3 regions of the Pseudoalteromonas sp. S1650 genome follow, and region 2 is predicted to be linked to each of the others. Evidence: predicted binding sites of a transcription regulator. Region 2 holds the regulator's gene; each other region holds the start of a gene.

Region 1 (5,601 bases), on a different contig from region 2:
TCTTTTAGAGTACCACGGTATTCACGGGCTTGATCTGGCGATAAGAAACACACATACGCTAGGCCTTTTTCGATAAGCTCAACAGCATAGCCGTATAACGCATCGAAATAGTTAGATGAATATTTAATTTCACCATCCCACTGGAAACCTAACCACTGCACATCTTCTTTAATCGAATTTACGTAGTTGATGTCTTCTTTTTCTGGATTCGTATCATCAAAACGTAAGTTACAAAGACCTTGATAATCTTGGGCGATACCAAAATTCAAACAAATAGACTTTGCATGACCAATGTGTAAAAAACCGTTTGGTTCTGGTGGAAAACGCGTGTGTGTAGACGCATGCTTACCGCTTGCTAGATCTTCGTCGATACGCGTTCTAATAAAGTTACTTGGGCGATTCTCAATTTCCGCCATAGGAGCATAATCCTCTGAATATTGCATGGTGACAAAACTAATGCATTATTACAAAAACAAACCCTAACATACAGTGGTTGCATCATGTTTATTGAAGATATTACGTCGATTGTTGAATACATAGTTCACAGACTGGACAAAATCGGTAAAAAAATTGTTCTAACGCAATAAAATGATCATTGACTAGCGATATAGTGCCGTCAGTTTCACTACCAATAAGGAAAAGAGATGGCTTCGCTCAATCAACATCGAGTCTATATTCCAAGCTCAGCACGTGCAAACCAGTATGTGTTAGTTGAATTTAAACCTACTGATGAGTTTTTTGCCCAGTTCACCAACGTGAGCTGTGCTTATAAGCGTCTTGCAAGGGAGTTATTTGCACTATGTGATGAGTATGAATTACATAATGTACACCTAATCGCCAACGATAAACTGCCAGTGGTTCGTTACCATGATGAGGCATATAGCTTAGAAACCGCTAAGCAAATTTTGTTTTTCTATAACCCACAATACCATGAAGCACATAATGTATTTGCTGATGGTGAGCAAAAATGCAAAAAAATTCGTTTATTATTCTTAGCGACCGGTGAAGATATTCGCGCTCATGCGGCTAGTTTTCATCATAATGTGCAAAGAGTGATCAACTCACTACAAGAAAAGCTACTAAGCGGCCAACCACCTCTTAAAATTCGTGACCACCAACACCTAACTTATGATTTATTTGCTAAAGCAAAAGGTCACAAAGAAAGCTATGGCTATAAATTACGTAGCTTATACCCACGTTACCAGTCTCGCCAATGTCATGTGCCAAATGAACACAGTGAGATGACATACGCTGGGTTTTCGATTCCAGTAACTCGTGCCATTAAAACGCAATTTCAGCATATGTTGAATGAAGAGAATTATACGCAGTTTTATCAATATATCTTTGATGCGTTCAAACGAGCATGTGATAAACGCGGCTTAACACTCGGCGCTTTCATCGCTAACGGTACCCGCCCTATTGTTCGTAATAGCAATATTGATAACGCGCAAAGTAACAGCGAACTACAAAAGTTAACCTTTGATTGCAGCTCTGAAAAAGTGCAATTACAACAGTACTGGGATGCAGATCAACTTGTAGATTCGCTACATTTTGTGATTGCCGCAGCCGATAAAGACAAGCATGACATTGGTTATGGTAAGTTTATGAATCAAGTGCAAAGTGCGATAAATGAAGTAACCGATGAACTGGCGTTTAATCCGACTCGCCAAGATTTACGTGTGCGTTTTTATCAGCACATTAACTATCAATATTAAGAGTATAAGAGGTGACGCATGCGTCACCTCTTATTACCTAGCTTAGTTAAATCTAGACGCAATACTTTAGAGCGGCGTTCATGGTTATAAAGCGCTTTTTTCTTCGCAGGTAGCTCTTCAACTGTCACTATTTCAAAACTTTGCTCTAAAAACCAGTGAATACTGCGTGTGGTGAGAGCAAATAAATGCGAATAACCTGCACGTTTAGCCTTATTAATAATAAACCTCAGTAGATAACTGCCGCGGTCGGCATCTCGGTACTGAGGGTGGACAGCCAAACTTGCAAACTCCCCTACTTGTTCATCAGCAAACGGATACAAAGCCGCACAGGCTATGATAAGTCCATCACGCTCAATAACCGTAAATTGTTCAATTTCGATTTCTAGCTGTTCACGAGAACGACGAACCAAATAGCCTTGCTGTTCAAGGGGTCTAATAAGGTTAATGATACCGGTAATATCAGCAATACTGGCACTTCGTAATTGCTCAGAGCTTTGTGGTGCGATTTGTGTACCAATACCATCTAAAGAGAATAACTCTTGAAGTAATGCGCCATCCTCTTTATAGCTAACAAGGTGGCAACGATGCACGCCACCTCGACAAGCATCAATTGCAGCTTGTAAAAATACAGTAGCACTTAAACATGAATCTGGTTGCTTGCGATAGCTTGCTAATAGCTGCTCAGCTTCATTTGGCATTAGCTCTGCAATCGCTTCACCATTTTCATCCAAAATACCGGCTTCTTTACAAAAGCCAAGCATTTTATCGGCGCGAAGCTTGAGCGCTACTTGCGTAGCAATTTCTTCAGCAGTTAAGTTAAAACTTTCACCTGTAACAGACGCCGCTATTGGCCCAAGCAGAACAATTCCGTTGTTATCTAACTGGTGGCGAATACCCGCAACATCAATACGTCTCACTCTACCTGAATGATGATAGTCAACACCTTCATCAACACCTAAAGGCTGAGCAATAACAAAATTACCACTCACCACATTTAAAAATGAGCCAGACATAGGTGTACTACTTAAAGACGTAGATAAACGCGCGGTTATATCAAACTGCATTGCACCCGCAACTTTTTTAATTACATCAAATGTTGCGTTATCAGTTACCCGTATCTCATTATGAAACTGACTAGTTATGCCAACTTGTTCAAGCGCTGCGTTAAACTGTGGACGAGCACCAAACACTAAAACAATCTTAATACCAAGACTAGTTAATAACGCGACATCGTTGATGATGCTGCGACAACCAGACTGATCGATCGCCTCTCCGCCAAGCATAACAACGAATGTTTTACCGCGGTGAGCATTAACGTATGGAGTTGACTGGCGAAATCCATCTACCAATTCTGTGGTACGCACGTAATATTTACCTTATTAAAGTCGAATGTTTTAATAAAAACAGATATACAAGCCACAAGTGTAGAGAATTTATATTCACAAATAAAGCATTATTATTCTTAATTTGTAGGTGGAATTTTCGTGCGAGTTATAAGAAAGGGATAAATACAAAAAAGGCCCGCATTAGCGAGCCTTTTTTAAGAGATTAGAACTGATTACCAGCCTGTTTTCTCTTTAAGTGCATTACCGATATCAGCTAATGAACGTACAGTTTTTACGCCAGCAGCTTCTAATGCAGCAAATTTCTCATCAGCAGTACCTTTACCGCCTGCGATGATTGCACCAGCGTGACCCATACGCTTACCTGCAGGTGCAGTAACACCAGCAATGTAAGAAACAACAGGTTTAGTCACGTTGTGCTTGATGTATTCTGCAGCTTCTTCTTCTGCAGTACCACCGATTTCACCGATCATAACGATAGCTTCAGTTTGCTCGTCTTTTTCGAACATTTCTAAAACGTCGATGAAGTTAGTGCCAGGGATTGGGTCACCACCGATACCAACACATGTTGATTGGCCGAAACCAGCGTCAGTAGTTTGCTTAACCGCTTCATAAGTAAGAGTACCAGAACGTGATACAATACCTACTTTACCAGGCTTGTGGATGTGACCAGGCATGATACCGATCTTAGTTTCACCCGGAGTGATAACACCTGGGCAGTTAGGACCGATCATACGAACACCAGTTTCATCAAGCTTAACTTTAACGTCAACCATGTCTAGTGTTGGGATACCTTCAGTGATACAAACTATTAGCTCGATGCCAGCATCGATAGCTTCTAAGATTGCATCTTTACAGAAAGGTGCTGGTACGTAGATAACTGATGCAGTTGCGCCAGTTGCTTCAACAGCGTCACGTACTGTGTTGAATACTGGAAGACCAAGATGCGTTTGACCGCCTTTACCTGGGCTTACACCACCAACCATTTGTGTACCGTACTCAAGCGCTTGCTCAGAGTGGAAAGTACCTTGGCCACCTGTGAAACCTTGACAGATAACTTTTGTATCTTTATTGATTAATACAGACATTATTTGCCCTCCGCAGCAGCAACAACTTTTTCAGCTGCGTCTGTTAGTGATTCAGCAGCGATGATGTTAAGGTCAGAACTAGCTAGTACTTCACGACCAAGTTCAGCGTTAGTACCTTCTAAACGTACTACTACAGGAACGTTAACACCTACTTCTTTAACTGCGCCGATGATACCTTCTGCGATCATGTCACAACGTACGATACCACCAAAGATGTTAACTAAAACAGCTTTAACGTTGTCGTCAGATAAGATGATCTTGAATGCTTCAGATACACGCTCTTTAGTTGCGCCACCACCAACATCTAGGAAGTTAGCTGGCTTGCCACCGTGTAGGTTTACGATGTCCATAGTACCCATCGCTAGGCCTGCACCGTTAACCATACAACCAACGTTACCGTCTAGTGCAACGTAGTTAAGCTCGAAGCTTGCAGCGTGAGCTTCACGCGCGTCTTCTTGTGAAGGATCGTGCATTTCACGGATTTTAGGTTGACGGTAAAGCGCGTTACCATCTACACCGATTTTACCGTCTAGACAGTGAAGGTTACCTTCGTCTGTGATTACTAGCGGGTTGATTTCTAATAGTGCGAAATCGAAATCGTTGAACATGTTAGCAAGACCCATGAAGATCTTAACGAACTGTTTCATTTGAGTAGGGTTTAAACCTAGTTTGAAGCCTAACTCACGTGCTTGGTAAGCTTGAGGACCAACTAGTGGATCGATCTCAGCTTTGTGAATTAGTTCTGGAGTTTCTTCTGCAACTTGCTCGATTTCAACACCACCTTCAGTAGATGCCATGAAAACAACTTTACGAGAAGCACGATCTACTACAGCGCCAAGGTATAATTCGTTAGCGATGTCAGTGCAGCTTTCAACAAGGATTTTAGCTACTGGCTGACCATTTTCGTCTGTTTGGTAAGTAACTAAGTTTTTACCTAACCAGTTCGCAGCGAACTCTTTAACTTCGTCGATTGTTTTAACTAGCTTAACACCGCCAGCTTTACCACGGCCACCTGCGTGAACCTGTGTTTTAACAACCCACATATCACCGCCGATTTTCTCAGCAGCTGCTGCAGCTTCTTCAGGTGTATCGCAAGCGAAACCTTGAGAAACTGGTAAACCATATTCGGCAAAAAGTTGTTTTGCCTGATACTCATGCAAATTCATGATGCTTTATCCAATTTTTTATACTAAAAGAGCTGAATATTTATGCAAAATAAACAGCTATCCCAAATTGCGCACTTAGTATAAATCCCAAGGCTCCACATGAAAACCCCAGTTAGACCAAAGGCGCAAAAAAAAAGCTGTGAACGAGGTTCACAGCTTAGTTTTCATACAACCAGATTAAACATCTAGTAGTAAACGAGTCGGATCTTCAAGTAACTCTTTAATTGTTACTAAGAAACCTACTGATTCTTTACCATCGATTTGGCGGTGATCATAAGATAACGCTAAG
Region 2 (5,601 bases):
AGGTGGTTGCAGAGTTTCTTGGTACGGGCATATACTTAACGGCAAAAGTATTAACGCCAACTGAATACGAAACGGCGTTTGGTGTGGTTCACTCATTGACACCGAACAATGCAGATTGTCAGCAAGGTCAAGTGTATATAAGACCGCACCATATTCAGTTGTGTGAAGCTGCGCACAGTGACGCAAACAGTTTAACTATTTTGCACAGGCGCTTTATCGGTACGCGTTATGTATATCGAATTAATATTGCAGGGCAAGAGTGTGAAGTTGCTGCAGAGCAAGACCGCGTGTTAGCTGTTGAGCAACCTGTAAAAATAAAAATAATGACGCACACAGTCAATTTTTTTCATGATTAGTAATAAATAACAATCTTGAATCCTTGGCTTTGTGCAAATAACGAGAAGCTAAGGATTCACTATGGCGCAAGCGCAATCTGGGATTTGTGCTGAAGCAAACTTACATGGTTTGCACCTGTTTTTTAATGTTTACGATGGCCACGATGAGTCATTACGTAAAAAACTAAAACGCGTTAGCGTCATTCAAGATGAGTTTGCTGATCAGTTCTCAGAAGCCATGCTATCGTGCGTGGTTGCCCTTGGTGCTCAGTATTGGCCGCATATCTTGCCCGAGTTTATTCCTAGTCAATTGCAAAGCTTTCCGAATGTAACTCACAGTGATCATGTGATGAGTGCCCAGCCATTTGATTTGTTTGTACAAATTCGCTCAGACCGTGAAGATGTAAACCATCTATTTGCCCTGCAAATCCTAAAATTATTAACACCGGATGTTGAGCTGGTGGAGCAGGTCCGTAATTTTCGGTTTTTAGATGGACGTGATTTTAACGGCTTTATTTATGCAGGCGATACACCTCATGGCCGTCAAAAGCGTAGTACAGCACTTATCGACAAACCGGGTCACTTTGAAGACCAAGGCAGCTATATCCATGTTCAGCGCTTTGTGCATGATTTGAGTGTCTGGCAGCATTTATCGTTATCAGAGCAAGAGCAAATCATGGGGCGCACGCGTCTAGATAACACCTTGATTGTGCCTGCTGTAGAAACCAGTCATGCGGTTCGTAGTGAATTAAAAGATGAGCATGGCCAGCCTCTCTTGCTAAACCAAAGCATGCCATTTGGTGATGTGCATAAGCAGGGAATTTTAATGGTTTCGTGTGCTGCGCAAGGGGATGCGTTTGAGCAGGTATTAAAGAGTCGCTTGGGGCAGGGCGATTGCTATGATCATTGGCTCGATTTTACTCAAGCCGATATGGGATCTGCGTTTTTCGCCCCGTCAGTAAACTTCTTAAAGCAACTTTAAACGGTATCGAATAAAGTGCGCACGCGATCGAGCGTCACATCGATTTCAGAAATCTTCGCAGGGGCGATAAAAATAGTGTCGTCGCCTGCAATAGTGCCTAGTACGCCATCTGCTTTACCGAGTGAATCAAGTAAACGAGCAATTAATTGTGCTGCGCCTGGACTGGTGCGAATAATGATCATCATTTCGTTATGCATAATATCAATAACAAGCTGACGCAGTGGGCTTTTCGCTGTTGGCACACCCATTTCAGCCGGTAAGCAATAGACCATTTCTTGTTTTGCATTACGAGTACGTACCGCACCAAATTTGCTTAACATGCGAGATACTTTACTTTGACTAATATTATCAAAGCCTTGCTCTTTTAATGCTTCGACAATCTCACCTTGTGAACCGAAGTTTTCTTCTTTTAATAGCGCTTTAAACGCTTTGATCAGTGCTTCTTGTTTGTCTTGTGGTTGCATGTTGCCGTTTCTTTATTCATAAAATGTATGGTAATTCTACACAACTCTGCATATTTATGCAGTATTAGTTTACAAAGTCGTCCAAAATGCTGTGTCTTTACAGCCAAGTTTACAACTATGGTCGAAATTATACGCGAAATAAGCAGGATAAATTTGTTTTTAGTCGCTAATTTCATTATCTTTAGGGCCACAAATATTTCCTACCTCAAATTACGGAGAATTCCAATGAAAGTTGCTGTTTTAGGCGCAGCTGGCGGTATCGGCCAAGCATTGTCTTTATTATTAAAAACAAGTTTACCTGCAGGTTCTGAATTATCGTTATACGATGTTGCCCCTGTTGTTCCTGGTGTAGCGGTTGATCTTTCTCACATCCCAACAGACGTTAAAGTTGAAGGCTTTGGTGCTGACAGCTTAGACGCAGCATTAGCTGGTTGTGATATCGTTCTTATCCCAGCGGGTATGCCACGTAAGCCAGGCATGGACCGTGCGGACCTTTTCAACGTAAACGCAGGTATCATCAAAACATTAGCTGAAGGCATCGTTAAAAACTGTCCTAAAGCGTTAGTAGGTATCATCACTAACCCAGTAAACGGCACAGTGCCAATCGTTGCTGAAGTATTCAAAAAAGCGGGTACTTACGATGCAGGCCGTGTATTCGGTATCACAACGCTTGACGTGATCCGTTCAGAAGCATTTGTTGCTGAACTTAAAGGTTTAAGCGCAACTGACGTTAAAGTTCCAGTGATCGGCGGTCACTCAGGTACGACAATCCTTCCTCTTCTATCTCAAGTTGAAGGTGTTACTTTCACTGACGAAGAAGTTGCGGCATTAACTCCACGTATCCAAAACGCAGGTACTGAAGTTGTTAACGCTAAAGCGGGTGGCGGTTCAGCGACTCTTTCTATGGGTGCTGCAGCAGCACGCTTCTGTATGTCTTTAGTTAAAGGCTTACAAGGTGAAGAAGTAGTTGATTACGCATACGTTGCAGTTGAAAACGGTGACGCAGCATACTTCGCACACCCAGTTCGTCTAGGTAAAAACGGCGTTGAAGAAATCCTTTCTTACGGTGAGTTAAGTGCATTCGAAGAGCAAGCTAAAAACGACATGCTAGCTACACTTAACAAAGACATCCAAGAAGGTGTTGATTTCATCAACGGTTAATTCCGACAGATGATAGGCGATTTTTTAAATCGCCGAAAACAAAAAAGCCTGCAAATGCAGGCTTTTTTAATGGCTCGAATAAATAGTGTTTAGTGATCGCGGGCAACGGCGATACGGGCCAAACTCTCTAAGGCTTGTTTGTACGGTGTATCTGGTAAGAACGCAATACAAGCAATTGCTTTGTCAGCTTCTTGCTCAGCTTTTTGCATTGCAAACTCAAGGGCTTTAGTGTCAGCTAATGCCGCTAGAATGCTTTCTAAATGGTCCATACCATTACCAAGCTCAATAGCTTCGCGTACTAGCTTAACTTGCTCTGGTGTGCCTTTTTGCATTGCGTAGATAAGCGGTAGGGTAGGTTTACCTTCAGCTAAATCATCGCCAATGTTTTTACCAAGTTGCTCGGCATCGGCGTTGTAATCAAGTACATCATCCACTAATTGGAATGCAGTGCCAAGATGCATTCCATATAAGTTTAATGCTTCAAGGGTTTGCTCGTCTTGCTCGGTAATAATTGCAGCAAGGCCGGTTGCAGCTTCGAACAATTTTGCCGTTTTGCTGTAAATAACCTGCATATAGCTTTGTTCTGTGGTGTCAGGGTCATTACAGTTCATTAGCTGTAATACTTCACCTTCAGCGATGACATTGGTTGCATCCGCTAAAATTTGCATGATTGGCATTTTACCTAGGCCAACCATAAGCTGAAATGAACGTGTATAGATAAAGTCACCGACCAAAACGCTAGCTGCATTACCAAACTCTGCGTTGGCTGTAGGCGTACCACGGCGCAAATGTGACTCGTCGACAACGTCGTCATGCAATAAAGTGGCGGTATGAATAAATTCGATGATAGTGGCAAGCGTAATATGGTCTTTGCCCTCATAACCAAGTGCTTTTGCCGCTAAAATGGCCAACATAGGACGAACGCGTTTACCGCCACTGTTTACTATGTATAAACCGAGTTGGTTAACCAATGCGACATCTGAGCGCATTTGGGCATGTATAAGTTGATTGACGTCATCCATTTCATTTTCGATTAACGTCTGGATAGCTTTTATATCCATTGATCTCCGAGCCAATATTTATGGGTATACGGGGCTGATTGTACAACAAAAAAAGCGCTTGCTCGATATTTTGTGATGATTCAGTAAAAAAACACTGTAAAGTTTTTTATTTGAGATCAATTTTGCCAAGATAAATTTATAACCTTGATTAATAAGTGAACAGCTTTTTGAATTTTAAAGGTGCCTATTATTAGCGTAATTTAATTGTCATGAGATCGTAAAAACCGCTTGGCATGTGGTGTTTTTAGGATAGAATAGGGGAAAATATTGAATTGCTCTCAATGCAGCTATTTTTTATTCATTTTATCGAAAAAGAGGCTTGCTAGTTTTTGCACATTAGCGTAAACTTCGCGCCCTATTGAAGAATATTTTAGTTGCGTCGATTTGAGGGCGCACAGACGGAGTTAATTATGTACGCGGTTTTCCAAAGTGGTGGTAAACAGCACCGTGTGACTGAAGGTCAAACAATTCGTCTTGAGAAATTAGACGTTGAAACTGGTGCAGCAGTTGAATTTGATTCAGTACTTTTAGTTGCTGATGGTGAGAAAATCGAGATCGGTGTACCGTTCGTAAACGGTGGTAAAGTAACAGCTGAGGTTGTTTCACACGGTCGCGGTGAGAAAGTTAAGATTGTTAAATTTAGACGTCGTAAGCATTCTCGTAAGCAAATGGGCCATCGTCAATGGTTCACTGAAGTTAAAATCACTGGCATTAGCGCTTAATTAGAGGTACTGAGAAATGGCACATAAAAAAGCAGCTGGTAGTACTCGTAACGGTCGCGATTCAGAAAGCAAACGCCTAGGTGTTAAGCGTTTTGGTGGCGAATCAGTTCTAGCGGGTAGCATCATTGTTCGTCAACGTGGTACTCGTTTCCACGCTGGCGCAAACGTAGGTATCGGTAAAGACCACACTATCTTCGCAAAAGCAGATGGTAAAGTTCAATTCGAACAGAAAGGTCCTTTAAACCGTAAATACGTAAATATCGTAGCTGAGTAATCATCTCGATATTTGAAAAACCCCGCCTTTGCGGGGTTTTTTGTTTTAAGGCACATAATAGTGCGTATAAATATATACCTAAGCGCCTTGGCATTGGGTGCTGAATAGGGCACTTAGGTATATAATAGAGTTATTAACAAGCCAATCTTAAAGTGAGTAATCATGAAGTTTGTAGATGAAGTAGAAATTCGTTGTGACGCGGGTGATGGCGGCAGCGGTGTCGTATCTTTCCGACGTGAAAAATATGTACCAGATGGCGGTCCTGATGGCGGCGACGGCGGCGATGGCGGCAGCGTTTATCTACAAGCCGATGAAAACTTAAATACGTTAATTGATTACCAATTTGAGCGTTTTCATAAAGCAGAGCGCGGCACAAATGGTCAAAGCCGTAACATGACTGGTAAAAAAGGCGCTGATTTAACGCTTAAAGTGCCTGTTGGTACACGTATCATTGATGTTGATACTGAAGAGTCATTAGGTGATTTGACCAAGCATGGTCAAAAGGTTGTTGTTGCAAAAGGTGGTTTCCATGGCTTGGGGAATGCACGTTTTAAATCAAGTACAAACCGCGCTCCACGTCAAAAAACACTAGGTACACCTGG
Region 3 (5,601 bases), on a different contig from region 2:
GTGCCTTCGTAAATAGAACCCGTTTTTAAAGTTGGGTAAATATAATCACTGACCATTTCGTCTTTTAAGTCTACGATATGGCATTCCGACGCACCTGAAGCAATGGCTTTTTCTTCAACGCCTTCAAGCTCCTCTGCGCCTTGGCCTACATCAGCAACAAACGCGATTACTTCACAGCCGTAGTTTTCTTTTAACCATGGCACGATTGCCGATGTATCAAGACCACCAGAATAGGCTAATACGACTTTTTTAATTGAACTCATTGGTGTTCCTTAAACAAAATTTGGATTTAATAATGTGACAAGTAGAGCGTTTTGCGCGTGCATACGATTCTCTGCTTGTTGAATAATTTTTGATGCTGGACCATCCATTACCTCAGAGGTAATTTCAAACTCACGATGCGCTGGCTGACAGTGAAGTACAGTCTGCGCACCGGTTTTCTCTAATAGGGCTTGGTTAAGCTGATAAGGCATATATTTAGCTTTTACCTGCTCAAGCGGTGTTTTATCACCCATTGAAACCCAGGTATCAGCATAGACTGCATTTGCGCCAACTGCCGCCTCAATTCTGTCACTCACCATAACAGACGCGCCATTCATTGCTGCAATTTGCTCTGCTTGCTTGAGAATTTGCGAATCTGGCGAACTGCCTTTAGGACAAACTGCAACAAAATCAGTGCCTAAATTGGCTGCTAATAACATTAGAGAGTGTGTGACGTTGTTACCTTCACCTAAGTAAGCAAGCTTTAGTTTGCTAACATCGCCATGCACTTCTTGCAGCGTTAAAAAGTCAGCAAGTGCTTGGCATGGGTGATATAAATCACATAGGCTATTAACAACAGGCACCGATGAATATTCAGCAAGTGTGGTCAGTGTTTTGTGCGCATTCACGCGAGCAACAATGCCATCAGCCCAAGTTGAGATATTAAGAGCAAAATCTTTAACCGATTCACGAGCGCCCATGGCACCATTTTGTGAATCTAAATAAACTGCGTGACCACCCAGTTTATTAATACCAATATCAAATGATAAACGAGTACGTAAACTTGGCTTTTCAAACAAGGTAACCACTGATTTGCCCGCTAATGCTTGGCTGAAGTCTGTTGGGTTTGCTTTAATTTTTTGCGCTAAGTTTAGTAATTTAAGTGCGCCTTTTTGGTCTAATTCAAGACCATTTAAGAAATTTTTTAACATGAAATACCTATGGTGTAATTTTCGTTCCTACATGCTCGCCTTTTAATAAAGCGACTAAGTTCTCTGGCTTCAGCCAGCTTGAGATATACACACCACGTCGTAAATGTTGGGCAGCAAGAAGGCTGGTCTTTACTTTGACCTCCATCCCGCCCTGAATAACTCCTTCAAGGATAAGTGTTTCGATTTGCTGCGTATTAAGTTGATGTAGTGGCTGCTTATTGGCATCAAGCACAGCCTCTACATCTGTCATAAAAATAAGTTCTGCATTAAGCTCTTTAGCGATAGCCGCTGCAGCTTCATCTGCATTGACGTTGTACCATTGGCCATCTTCCCCAAAACCAATAGAGCTCACTAGAGGTAAACGACCTTGTTCAAGCATGCTAGGTAGCACGCTGTCACAACTACCTGAGCACTGACCTACTTGCGCCAATACTTTAAGTTTTTCAGATACCAGTACACCCGCTTCATAAAGGCTTAAACCAACAGGTTTGTGGCCAGCGCTGATTGCTTGGCTCATCAATTGTTTATTGGCACAACCGGCAAGAGCACCAACAATATATGGCATTTGCTCATTTGGGCTGATACGTAAACCTTGATGTTTTGCAGTTACAAAGCCGGCGTCTTTAAGCCAAGCATCAACCAAGGCACCACCACCATGAACAATAACAAAGTTATCTTGTTCAGAGGCTAAAACATCAAAAAGCGCTTTTGCGGCATCTGCGCTATTTAACACAGCACCACCGACTTTAATGATCCAAGTTTTCATTACAGCGCTCCTACCAAACCAGTGTGGTGAGGTTCACCCATGGCTAAATTAATACACTGTAATGCTTGCCCTGCTGCGCCTTTTAGAAGGTTATCAATCGCTGACATAACGATGAGTTGCTCACCTTTTTGCTGCCATGCAATATCAACAAATGGTTGTTTAGCGACGCCTTTAATGCTTGGAATTTTATTGCCAAGTAAACGAATTAACGGCTCGTTAGCTAACACTTGATACGCCGCGCTCACTTGCTCTACTGTTACGCCTGGTTTTAATTGCACATAAATAGTTTCTAAGATTCCGCGAGGGAAATTACCTAAATGTGGGGTGAATAACACAGGGTGACCAAGGTGCTGCTCAATCTCAGGTGTGTGTCTGTGGTTAAACAAGCCATAAGGAGCAAGTGACACTTCGCAAAAGTGCGTGTTAACACTGGCTTTTCTGCCAGCGCCTGTAACACCTGACACCGCATTAACAATAATGGCTTGATCAGCTAATAGCCCTGCTTCTTTAAGTGGTTTTAAAGAATTAAGAGCCGCTGTTGGGTAACAACCCGCTACAGCTACAAGGCTCGCTTTACTAATCGCATCGCTATTCCATTCGGCTAAACCATACGCTGCTTGCTCTAAAAGCGCAGGGTGTTCATGTGCGAAACCGTAATAAGTCAGGTAATCCTCATTCCCAGCTAAACGGAAACCACCAGATAAGTCGAATACTTTTTTACCCATGGCTAAAAATTGGGGAGCAAGATCAACACTGACCTTGTGATCAGTACACAGGCATACATAGTCAGCATTGCTTTCGATATCTTGGAAAGCCTCAGCTGTTAGAGGTTGTAGTGGATACTCTAACAATCCAAGGTGCTCAGGGTATAAATCGCTTAATAATTTGCCTTTATCTAAACTCCCTTCAGACACATAACATGCTTGTAGGGTCAGTTTGGGGTGCTTAGCAACTAAACTTGCTAGCTCTGCGCCGCTATAACCACTTGCGCCAATAATCACTACATTCATTGCTTACTTTTACCTATTAAATCTGTTTATCGATACGCCTAAAATTACTCGCTCAATTGCGAATAAAAACACTGTCTAAAGTAATCAAATCAGGTTATCGTCGTTTCGTGTTCATCGTACAGCTTTACTAATATTTATGCTCAAAAAGTGAATTGATATTCATCATAAATACTTTTATATTGTTATGCAATTAGATTGAATAATTATTTTTGGATTTTTTTATGTCGCTACCCTCTTTTATATCTATGTATCAGCAGCTAATTGCTGCCCCTTCAATTAGTGCGATTGAAGATTCTTTATGCATGAGCAATAAAGGAGTAATTACCTTGCTCGCAGACTGGTGCGAAAGCCTGGGTTTTACATGTGAAATCACAGAGCTTGAAAACGGCAAAGGCCGTTACAACTTATTAGCGAAACGCGGTAAAGGAGATGGCGGTTTAATGCTTGCAGGTCATACTGATACTGTGCCATTTGATGATAGCCGCTGGAACTACGATCCATTTAAACTCAGCGAGCATGACAATAAACTTTATGGCTTAGGTAGTATTGATATGAAAGGCTTTTTTGCCTTTGTACTACAGGCTATCAGCGAGCTTGATGAAACTAAGCAAACAGAGCCACTTTTAATCCTAGCCACAGCCGATGAAGAAACCACAATGGCGGGGGCACAACAAATTTGCCGCCACCCAGACTTAAAACCAGCGCGCTGCATCATTGGTGAGCCAACTGATATGACACCGGTATTTACTCATAAAGGCCATATGAGTACAGCCATTAGAGTAATTGGTCGCTCAGGCCATAGTTCCGATCCTGAACGTGGTTTAAACGCCATCGAAGTCATGCATAAAATGATTACAAAATTGTTAATCATCAAAGAAGAATTAAAGAATAAATATTCAGTTGAGCACTTTGAAATTCCGTACCCTACTTTGAACCTTGGTCATATTCATGGTGGCGATAATGCCAACCGCATTTGTGGTTGTTGTGAAATGCACATTGATATGCGGCCTTTACCTGGTTTAAGTGTGCAAGAACTACAAGCGATTTTGCTAACAGCCGCAGAAGAGATTAATGCCCAATACCCAAATGCTGTAAGTGTTATCGACATGCATGAACCTATCCCTGCGTTTAGCGGCAGCACGGATACAGCATTAGTAAAGCTGGCCGAAAAAGTCTCGGGTCAACCTGCTGTCGCTGTAAACTATTGTACAGAAGCCCCTTTCATTCAACAGCTTGGCTGCGAAACCATTGTCATGGGACCGGGCTCAATTAACCAAGCCCACCAGCCAGATGAGTTTTTGGCGATGGAAAAAATTAAACCTTCGCAAGCGATTATCAGTGACATGATTAAAGCAAGCTGCTTTAGTGAATAAGGAGCATCACGCTCCCTTTGTTAATCCATATACTTACTTAAATATTTTTTAAATACCGGGTCGGTTTTCGCCAGCTCTTTTTGCTCCGCTAAAATATCTTTTAGAATTGCTTTAGAGGTTAACGGGTTGGCTAATACAACACGAAAAACCACGGTGGGCTGATGGTCATATTTTGCAGGTGTTAAACGTGTACGCGATACAAAAGAGCGACCCGCTTCACGCTGACGCTTTTGCATGCTTGCAGTAAAGCGATTCAACGAAGCGTAAATATCTAATTTCGTTTCTTTGTCTGCATCTTTCAGTTTCGCTTGGATTTCTTTTGGTACGTAACGATAGGTTAATAGGCAAAGCTCAGGCTCTGAGATTAACTCAAAGTCTTCATCCTGCTTGATCATGTCGGCAAAAGTGCGCGCTTTCACGATACTGCGATCAATTAGCATCTCGTAGCCTTTACGGCCAATAACACGTAAGCAAGCATGCACTAACATTGCCATACCTGGGCGGCTGCCCTCAAGGGTATGACTGCCTAAATCTTTTGAGCCTTTACGAAGAATATATTCCGCATGATGCTCAATAGCATCCGTCGCTGCAGGGTCTTTAAATAACACCAGACCCGCTCCCATTGGCACATACATTTGTTTGTGAGCATCAATGGTAATTGAATCAGCGCGTTCGATACCGCTTAAAAGGTGGCGGTAATTTGAAGAAAGTAAGGTTGCACCGCCCCATGCAGCGTCGACATGAAAATGACAGCCAAGTTCTTCGCTCAAATCAGCCATTTCATTTAGTGGATCGATACTACCTGTTTCAGTCGTCCCTGCAACACCCACAAGTGCCATTACCTTAATGCCAGCCGCTTCAAGCTCATGAGCCTTTTTACGCATCGCATCGACATCGACTTTATTATTTTCGCCGGTTGCAATTGCGACAATGTTATCGCGACCAATACCTAGTAGATCAACGGTTTTACCTAATGAGTAATGGCCTCGCTCAGAAACAAGCACAGCTAAGCCTTTGTAACCATAGTGCAGCATTCCAGCGATTAATCCCTGTGCAGCAATGCCTTTATAGTCACCATCGGCTTTTAATAAACGGTTGCGGGCAATCCATAGCGCAGTAATGTTAGCGACAGTGCCACCTGAACAAAATGCGCCTAATGACGTTTTCGCACTGTGCATCCATTTACTATAAAAGCTGTCGTCTTCACCATAAGCAAGGTGATGCATCATGCCCAAAACTTGTCTTTCAAGTGGTGTGAA

The links. Region 2 encodes ArgR, which controls arginine synthesis, uptake and breakdown. Its sites were predicted from a motif close to ANTGAATANNTATTCANT; they were not measured.
Region 1: argA (amino-acid N-acetyltransferase) is a predicted target of ArgR. The motif match lies at 3,142-3,159, and genes of this name have one in related genera.
Region 3: argC (N-acetyl-gamma-glutamyl-phosphate reductase) is a predicted target of ArgR. The motif match lies at 3,116-3,133, and genes of this name have one in related genera.

The regions. Positions count from the first base shown of each region.
Region 1 is NZ_PNDF01000031.1:47,874-53,474, reverse strand. Features, by position in the region: gene glnS (glutamine--tRNA ligase) at 1-416, opposite strand, end outside; gene CWB80_RS11350 (DUF3083 family protein) at 645-1,715, shown strand; gene argA (amino-acid N-acetyltransferase) at 1,739-3,079, opposite strand; gene sucD (succinate--CoA ligase subunit alpha) at 3,274-4,146, opposite strand; gene sucC (ADP-forming succinate--CoA ligase subunit beta) at 4,146-5,312, opposite strand; gene odhB (2-oxoglutarate dehydrogenase complex dihydrolipoyllysine-residue succinyltransferase) at 5,490-5,601, opposite strand, start outside.
Region 2 is NZ_PNDF01000010.1:51,196-56,796, forward strand. Features, by position in the region: gene CWB80_RS02530 (ABC transporter ATP-binding protein) at 1-356, shown strand, start outside; gene CWB80_RS02535 (Dyp-type peroxidase) at 418-1,317, shown strand; gene argR (transcriptional regulator ArgR) at 1,314-1,781, opposite strand; gene mdh (malate dehydrogenase) at 2,007-2,942, shown strand; gene ispB (octaprenyl diphosphate synthase) at 3,032-4,003, opposite strand; gene rplU (50S ribosomal protein L21) at 4,414-4,725, shown strand; gene rpmA (50S ribosomal protein L27) at 4,742-4,999, shown strand; gene cgtA (Obg family GTPase CgtA) at 5,162-5,601, shown strand, end outside.
Region 3 is NZ_PNDF01000020.1:32,151-37,751, reverse strand. Features, by position in the region: gene CWB80_RS06440 (argininosuccinate synthase) at 1-263, opposite strand, end outside; gene CWB80_RS06435 (ornithine carbamoyltransferase) at 273-1,193, opposite strand; gene argB (acetylglutamate kinase) at 1,201-1,959, opposite strand; gene argC (N-acetyl-gamma-glutamyl-phosphate reductase) at 1,959-2,969, opposite strand; gene argE (acetylornithine deacetylase) at 3,191-4,342, shown strand; gene panP (pyridoxal-dependent aspartate 1-decarboxylase PanP) at 4,363-5,601, opposite strand, start outside.